2 regions of the Thioalkalivibrio sp. ALE21 genome follow, and region 1 is predicted to be linked to the other one. Evidence: riboswitches for the same ligand, from Rfam matches in the RefSeq annotation. Region 1 holds a riboswitch; the other holds the start of a gene.
What was found. A riboswitch is a leader RNA that binds a small molecule or an ion and turns the genes downstream of it on or off. The one in region 1 is predicted to bind cobalamin.

Region 1 (4,396 bases):
CGCCGATCTGGCGGTCCAGATCGAAGCGGGCGGAAACCGGGGCCCGACGCGCGAGTTCATCTCCGGAATCCCGGTCCTCGGCGTCCAGCAGGGTCAACGACACCCGCGAATTCCACGGCCCGAGGTCATGGCCACCCTCGACTTCCAACCCGCGAATCCGCGCCTCGTCGACATTTTCGCGCACCGGGAACCCGGTAATGAGGTCATCCACTCGCGTCTCGAACACCGCGACGTCGACATACGCGAGACTCGCCGAGTACCTCGCCCCGAGTTCAAACGTTTCCGATTCCTCCGGCTCGAGGTCGGGATTCCCGCGAAAACTCATCGGGCCGGACGAAGGCCAGTAAAGATCGTTGAATGTGGGCGCCTTGAAGGCGGTACCGTAGGAAGCACGGAGACGCAGCGCATCTGTAGCCTGCATACCCCAGGCGACCTGCCCGGTGGTTTTGTCACCGAACTGCTCGTTGTCGTCGTAGCGCAGCGAGCCTTCCAGATCGTGGTTGCCGAGTTCGGTGCGCACGACCGAATAGACACCCACGTTATAACGTGAGTCTTCGTCGTAATCGGCGGTACTGTCGACACGGTCCTCGTAGGCATCCACCCCGGCGATCAGGTCGGTTCGCTCCCCCAGGCGGACATCGTTGCGCCAGGTCAGCTGATCCCGCCGAGTGTCGAATTGATCGACACTTCCCCCGGACACGCCGCCTTCCGTCACCCGGTCACCTTCATCCCGTGACTGGGCAAGCGTGAATTCTGTATCCCAGCGGTCGGTTAGCGGAACACGAATGCCGGCCCGGAGAGCGGCGTGCACAAAGTCCGTATAAGCTTGATCGTATGGAACCCCCGTGCCGGGCTCGTCTGCATCGTATTCCGAGCGGCCTTCGGAATAGAGGACATTGCCGAAAAGTTCGATCCCGTTGTCGAGGCGGTGGGCAACCTTGCCGGCCAGCGAAGTGTTGTCATAGCCATCCGGATCGTCGTCACCCACGTCGTCCTGCACGTCGATGCCCTCGGTATCGAACATACTGACGGACAGGCTGTAATCGGTGCGCCCGGTGCCGCCGGCCACGCCGAGCCCGGCCTCCCAGGTACTGAAGCTGCCGGCGCCGAGGAAGGCATTGACCCGCGGCGGCCCTTCGCGGCCCGCACGGCTGAAGACCTGGGTCACCCCGCCGATGGCATCGGAGCCATAGATGGAGGTGCGCGGCCCGCGCACGATCTCCACGCGATCGATCTCCTCGGGCGGCAGGAACCGCCAGCTGGCACCACCGGTGGTGGCCGAGCCCATGCGCACGCCGTCGATCAGCATCAGGTGATGATCGGATTCGGTGCCGCGCAGGCGCACGCTCGACTGCTTGCCGAACGGGCCGGCGCTGGAGACGGAGACCCCGGCGCGCCCCTCTACCAGATCGGTGAACTGGCGCGGCTGCAGGCGTTCGATCTCTTCGCGGTCGATGACCGTCACCGAGGCCAGGGCCTCGTCCACGGTCTGGCTGAGACGGGTCGCAGTGACCTGAACGGGTTGCAGGGTCGCGGAGTCGGAGTCGGTGCCCGGCGCCTCGTCGGCCACGGCCGGGGACACGGCTGCAACGATGGCTGCGGAAAGGATGCTGCGTTTCATGTCTTCGGATCTCCCGGCGAGCCGCCCGCACGCCGCTGGTTCACGGGGATCGCGCCGGCGCGAGGGATGAAGACGAGGAACGCATTCCCGGCGGGAAACGGGTACGGGGACCCGTGGCGGGAACGGTCATCCGTCTCGCACGCCCTCCGCGTGCCGCACGACCATTCCCCGGCCGGTCTCCGGGCTGACGAGCGGGACATTCCCGGCGGGCGGCGCCTTCCCGTGTCCATGACACAGTGGCATTCGGCCGCCGCCTCGAGGATCCACTGCCGAAGGACTCCGGAATGGATCCGCGCTCGATCACCGTTGCGGGGGCAGCGCCGGACTCGCGCGTGAGCGCTCACCGGACTTCCCGTTTAACCCGGCGGCGAAACCGCCAGGGCACCGAGGAACGGGGCGCAGGGTACATGAGCCCCCCCTGATTTTCCACCCGTGCTCTCCGGCCGACCGCGCGGCGTTCAGTTCTGCCGCGCCTCCTCGGCCTGGCGATAGCGGGCGCCACGACGCAGAAGGCGGCCCCATTCCTTGTCCTGGAGCATGGCGTCGAACTCGGGCGAGCGCTCGGCCCGCAGGGCCACGGGATGGTGGGATTCATCTCCGGTGTTCTGCGCCAGCATCGCCAGTCGCTCCGGGTTGGCCCCGTACTGACGCTGGAGGAATTCGCGCAGGCCCTCGGTCAGCGGGAGGTGATAGACCCGGGTCAGGCGCAGGGCCAGCCACTCGGCCGTCCGGCCGAGGTCCTGGCGCACCATGCGCACCATGGCCGATCCCAGCCCGGCCTTGGCGTCGGCACTCATGCCCACATACAGGCCGCCAAGATAGGCCGCCGGACTGGAATAGATCGCACGCTGGATACTCGGGTTGGTCAGATCCACCAGCGGGTCCAGCAACAGCGCCAGCTGGATCCCGATGCGCTTGGCGGTCTCGTTGTCGAGCGGTTTCTTGCCGAAATAGATGAAATCACCCTCGCGCCGGATCTGCAGCTCCTCGAGGTATTCGCACAGCCCGTCGGCCAGCTTGATCTTCTGGTTGTCATCCAGCTCGATCAGCTCCTCGGACACGCGGATGCGCCGCGCCGAACGCATTTCCCAGCGCCGCCCCCCCTTGCGGTCGCGTTCGCGACGGCGCAGGGCTCCCCAGCGCTCCGCCGCGTCGCCATAGCGGCTCTGCGCCTGCATCAACCGGTTGCGCGCCTCGCGCAGCTCGTCCACCTGCGCCATCGCGACCCCCAGGATACGGCCGTCCGCGGTGCGGACGTCCGGTTCGGCCGCCAGCATGGCATGCAGGCCTGCCAGCACCTGCTGGCCCAGCACCGGCAGCGGTTCGCGCAGATGCTGCTGGGTGATGCCGCTGGTCTCGCTGTGTGCCAGCAACATGGCCAGCGAACGCAGACGACTGATGACCCCGGCCTGAGCCACGCGGAAGCGATTGCCCTGGTATTCCAGTCGATCCAGGGCCCGCCCCAACTGCCACGACCCGGACCATTCGAAGGTCAGGCGCTTGATCTGACGCCCGTTCATCAACTCGAAGGCCAGCACAAAGATCGCCTGCACGTCGTCCAGGCTGCAGCGGGACAGATCGTCGGCATCCGCCGCCGAGAACAGGCGCTCGAGGAACTGGTCGATGCGACGCACTCCCTCCTCGCGGGTGGGCGCAACCCCCTGCAGCCGGTCGCGCAGCAATTCCGCCAGCTCCGAATCCTCCGCATGCAGGCGCTCCAGCGCGGCCATGCGGGCATCGGCGGTGGCCTCCACCAGGTCCGCTACCCGCGCATGCAGCCCCAGGCGCCGGTAGATCTCGATCTGCTCGGCGGTGGAGGCCAGCGTCGGGTCGCCAGTCATCTCGCGCACCGCGACCGCCACCGCTTCCGGCGATACCTCGACCTCGTGCAGCAGCACCGCCGCCGACTGCCGCCGCCGCATGTCCGGCGTCATCTCGCCCATGGCCAGGTCGCGGGTCGCGAACAGCAGATCCGGCAGCAAATCGATCGTGTTGCGCAGCTGGACCTGCGAGCGCTCCTGCCGCCTTCCCCGCGTGGCATCGGCGACGAAGCGGGCGATCAGGCCGATCACCCCGAACAGCAGGGTATAGACCGCGAAGAAGACGAAATTCTGGGTGGGAGCCGCATGGCCGAACCCGAGGAAGTAGCCGCCCTGCATCGCGAGGAAGGTCACGGGGCCGGCCGCCCACAAAAGCTGCAGCAGGTTCAGCGACCACGGGACCTTGCGGGCACTGGTCGCCACCTCGGTGATGCGGCTGCGTCCCGCAGCCTCGATCAGGACCTGGTCCTGAGTCGACTCCTGCGGTTCCGGGGCGCCCGGGGCCTCGGATTTGCGTTGACGAAAAAGGCGGAACACCCCTACTCCCCGAACACCGGAAACCCCGGTCAGTGTAAAGCGCGCAAGCCCTGCGCGTCGCCGTCAGCGACGACGGGAATCCACACTGGACCCGTGCCGGAGCCCGGGGTTCACCGCGCGGAAGAAATCAGCTCGTCCGCCGGCGGCACCGAACGCATCCCGGGGTCTTCCCGCCCGCAGAGATAGTCGCGGGTGAGCGGAACGGCATCCTGCCGGCGCGCCATCTGGATATGGAACACCACCTGCTTCCACCAGCGGAAGGTGCCCTCGCAGCTCGCCAGATAGAACTCCCACATGCGGCAGAAGCGCTCGTCGAAACTGGCCGCCGCGTCTTCACGGACTGCCTGAAAGCGCCGGTACCATTCGGCCAGGGTTTCGGCATAGTGCAGCCGCCAGAATTCGATGTCGGTGGTGTACA
Region 2 (4,396 bases), on a different contig from region 1:
AGATTGCAGGCACCGCCGATCTCCCCGCAAGCTCGAACCACCCATATCCGAGGAATCGTCATGAGCCGTTTCGAAGAACGCATCACCCGCCTGGAACAGACCCTGCCGCACGTGGAGCCGGCGGAGCTGGCGCGCTGGCGGGAGGCCGGTGAACCGCTGCTGCTGGTGGACGTGCGCCAGCCGGAAGAGGCGCAGGGAGCGTCCATCGAGGGGGCCGTGAACATCCCTCGGCCCAAGCTGGAGGCCAGCATCGAGTCACATCTGGAGGATCCGGCGCAGCCCGTGGTGGTGTTCTGTGGCGGGCGCGGGCGTTCCCATCTGGTGGCCGAGAGCCTGCGCGCGATGGACATCGACGCGCGTGTGCTGCGCGGCGGATCGGCAGCCTGGCAGGAATATTGCGGCGGGTCGGGTTCCAATCCGAACCCGGGGTAGTCCTCCGTATGAGCAATGTGGTGACAGAAACGACATGAAAACCGGGGCGAGGACTGCCCATAAAGGCAGCCCTCCCGGTCCCCGGACCGGACGTCCTAGAAGTCGTACCGGACCCCGGCGTGGAGGAAGCGGCCGGGATCCGCTGCCAGCGAACTTTCATTGTCGGCATCGAACAGGTTGTCGATCCCGCCGCGCAGGGTCACGTCTTCCCAGGCCGCCGGCGCGTACTCCACGTTCAGACTGGTCAGGGTGAACGAGCGATCCCATTCGTCCCCGGCCACGCGTACCTCATCCACGTAGCGGCTGCGCAGCTGCAGGCGCAGTTCTTTCCTGGGCGTCCACAGCGCGCTCGCCACCATGGTGAGTTCCGGCGTGTCGGTCAGGGTCTCGCCGCTGTCCCGATCGATCGCATCCATCCAGGTGCCCCCCAGGCGCAGCTCCACCTGCGAGTTGAAGTCCGCGCCCAGGCGGGTCTCCACGCCGCGGGCGCGGGCGTTGCTCACGTTGCGGAACGTGCGGTAGTCGCCATCGCCCTGGGTCTGCGCGATCCGGTCATCGAACTCGGTATAGAACAGGCCCACGTCGTAATGCCCCGTGGTGGTGTCGCTCAGGCGCAGGTCGCCGGCGATGCCGAGCTCGGCATTGCGGCTGGTCTCGGGTTCGAGTTCATGGCGCGTCTTGCCGACAGCCGGATCGACGACATGGGCGCCCAGCACCCGCTGTCCGCGCGGGTTCAGGGTGTCCACGTGGAACGAACGCAGTTCCGGCAGCTTGAACCCCTCGGCATACTGCACGCGCAGCCGGGCCTCGGGGGCCAGGCGATAGACCGCACCGGCCTGCAGCGAGGTGTTGTCGACCTCGGTGGAGGTCTCGTCGTGGCGGGCGCCGTAGACCAGATCCAGACGGTCGCTGACCGCCCATTCGTGCTGCAGGAACACCCCGCCGACCCACTGGTCGTCTTCCGGCTCGTGCGCCGGTTCGCGGTCGCGGTAGGTCTGGTGCTGGTGTTCGAAGCCGGTCAGTACCGTGTGGCGGGCGTCGGGCCGCCAGGTGGCGGCGAAGTCGTGGACGCGGTCGGTGAAGGTGACCTCGCGCGGACCGAATTCGCTGTCCCCGGTGGTATCAAAGCCGAAGTCCGCGGCCTCGAGGAAGGTGTTGGAGCGGTCCATCTCGAACTTGCTTTCGTAGACCTGGTAATTCAGCTCCAGGGTGTCGGTCACGAACCATTCGGCGGCCACGGCCAGATCGCGCCGGTCGCTGTCCTCGCTGCGCTGTGCCGGGAACTGCAGGGCGCGCACCGGATCGCCATTGTTGTTCGTGTAGCCGGTGGCCACCGGCGGCCGCTCGTGCAGGAAGCGCCGCTCGCGCTCTTCGCGCAGCAGGCCGGCCTCCAGCTCCACGTTGAAGTCGTCGGTGAACCAGTGGCTGACGCCGGCGCGCAGGTTGTAGACCCGCGCGCTCTCGCGGCGGTCCTCGTCGAAGGCATAGCGGTCCTGGATCGCGTGGTCATCCTCCAGCGCGCCGGACTCCGACGGCCGGACCCGGTCGCCCTGCTCGGCGATGCGCACGTCGGCCGTGGCGTCTTCGGAATAGGCCTCGCGGTCCAGCACATCCGCCAGCAGCCGGAACCGGGTGTCGCGGGTGCCGCCGCCCAGAAACAGCGAACCGTTGATGCGCTCCCCGCCATCGGCGCTGGCGGGCATGCCGCTCTGCAGCTCCACGCTGCCTTCGAAGCCCGCATCCGGCTGGCGGGTGATCACGTTGATCACGCCGGCCACCGCATCCGAGCCGTACACCACGCTGCCGGGGCCCTTCACGATCTCGATGCGCTCCACGTGGCTGACCGGGATGCGGTTGAGCTCGAAGCCCCGGCCGGACGTGCCGCTGATGCGGCGGCCGTCCAGCATGTAGACGATGTCGGCGCGGCCGCCGCCGCGGATCGAGAAGCGGTTGCCGTCGGCACCGGTAAACAGGCTGGATCCGGCCTGCAGGGCCTCGTCCAGCATGGTCGCCCCGCTGCGACGGATGTCCTTGCCGGTGATCACTTCGGTGGAGGCGGGCGTGTTCTCCACCAGACGCTCGGTGCGGGTGGCCGCCGTTACGGTGACCTGTGGCAGTACCCGTGCGGAATCGTCGGGGTCTTCTTCGCCGGTTGCCGGCGGTGCCGCCAGCAACAAGGGCACGGCCGCGGCACCGCCCAGCAGGGCCGCGGGAAATCTCTTCTTCGGGAACATTGCGAACTCTCTTTGCGCACCGCCCGTGCGCCGTGGTCGTGGGTGTCGACCGCGGGGGGCGGGCGTGCGCCATCGTCGGCGCGTCGTGAACCGATGCGCAGCGATGCCGATCCGCCCGGTGATACCGCTCCCCGCGGTTCTCCGTTGTCCTCCGGGCCGGTCTCCGGGCTCGCGGGCTGGAGCCGTTGGCTCCGGGGCAGACCACCTTCCCGCGAAGCACGCCCTGAACGGACGCGTTCTTCGCAGTGGTTCGCATGGGTCTGCCGTGACCCGCCTACCGTTGCGGGGGCAGCGCCGGACTTGTGCGCAGGTCGAGGCCGGGCACGCACCGGACTTCCCGTTTCACTCGTCGTCGGGATGGCGACGAAGCACCCGGGGGAGGCGAAATATTAGTGAGAACTAATGTGTTGTGTCAAACCAACAGTGTCCGGGTGACCCACGGTCGCGGCCGCGGCCAGTGCCTGGCATGTGGTTTGCATTGGGATCCGTTCGGATGGATTAAAAAAGGGCCGCCGGGTCGGTGCGGGGGGCACCGAGAGCCGACGGCAAAATCCAGAAGAGATGGAGGAGAGAAGGGGCCAGGGGGCCCCTGCATGGCGAACCGACGCTGAGCTGCCGTCGACTCGACAATGGGAATTATACACGGCCGCAAATTGGAATCAATCCATATTCGAAAATTTTTGGAGATGGTTTTTCCCTTCTGACAGTGACTTGCGAGCGTTCGGGTGTCACGGGTGGCATTTTCGGGTATTAGCAGCTGCCAATATTCGCAGTTCAGAGCGTTACCGGATCGGCGGCATCGGCATGTGGCCGCGTCATGGTGGGAAATACGAGTTGGCAGGGAGATTGCTTCTTCCGGGCAGGATCATCAGCAAGAGGCCGACAGACCATGACGATGCACCCGAGAATGATCGATTGCGGCGGTCACCTGGACGCCGAAGCCCGCAAGCAGCACGAGCGTGAGCAGGCGGTCTTTCAGCGCCTGCTGGAGTCCCACGACGCAATCCGGAGGGAGCTGGAGTTCATCGAGGGGGGTACCCGGACGGTGACGACGGCAACGGACCCTGAACTGGCCGCGTTACTGCGCGTTCACGTCCCGGAGCTGCATCGGCGGCTGCGCGAGAGCGCCCACCTGCGCGATCGTGATCCGCTGTATCGCACCCTTTTTGCACAGCGCGGCCGCATCGAAGTGCACGTGGAGGAGCGGCCGGATGGCGTGGTCGTGGACGAAGTCAGCGAAGATCCGGATCTGGAGCAAAAGCTGCGGCAGCACGCCACGCTTGTGAACACCTTTCTGCTGGCGGCCCGGGAGGTGGCCAGCCAGTATCCGCCGATGGCGGATGAACCGGTTTCCGAACGGATCGGTCAGGTGGCCTGAACGGAGACGGAATCGCGGGGCCATCGCCCGGGCAGGGTGGTGTCCCGCCGCAGTTGAGCCTCTCGGGTTGCCCTTGTCCTTCGGTTTCTTCGTTTGCGAAAAGCCCGAAAACCATCTACATCGACAGGTGAACTACACCAACCCCGGAGGTTGAAGATGACCCGTTCAATTGGAGCTGCACTTGCAACGGGGGCCCTGATGGCGCTGGCCGCCGCACCCCTTCACGCCGATTCGGCCACGTTCAACACACCCAGCCTGACACCCGAAATCGCGACCAAGGCCGTCGAGGCCGCGGTAGATGCCTGTCGTGATCGCAACGCACAGGTGACCGCGGCGGTGGTCGACCGCTTCG

Region 2: linked by a shared signal. The riboswitch ahead of D893_RS12035 (TonB-dependent receptor) and the one ahead of D893_RS01090 (TonB-dependent receptor) in region 1 are both predicted to bind cobalamin.

What each region holds. Positions count from the first base shown of each region.
Region 1 covers NZ_QKMA01000001.1:230,200-234,595, reverse strand. The annotation lists gene D893_RS01090 (TonB-dependent receptor) at 1-1,621, opposite strand, end outside; cobalamin riboswitch at 1,774-2,025, opposite strand; gene D893_RS01085 (hypothetical protein) at 2,080-3,978, opposite strand; gene D893_RS01080 (cyclopropane-fatty-acyl-phospholipid synthase family protein) at 4,089-4,396, opposite strand, start outside.
Region 2 covers NZ_QKMA01000019.1:19,215-23,610, forward strand. The annotation lists gene D893_RS12030 (rhodanese-like domain-containing protein) at 61-432, shown strand; gene D893_RS12035 (TonB-dependent receptor) at 528-2,666, opposite strand; cobalamin riboswitch at 2,803-3,057, opposite strand; gene D893_RS12040 (hypothetical protein) at 3,574-4,044, shown strand; gene D893_RS12045 (heme-binding protein) at 4,201-4,396, shown strand, end outside.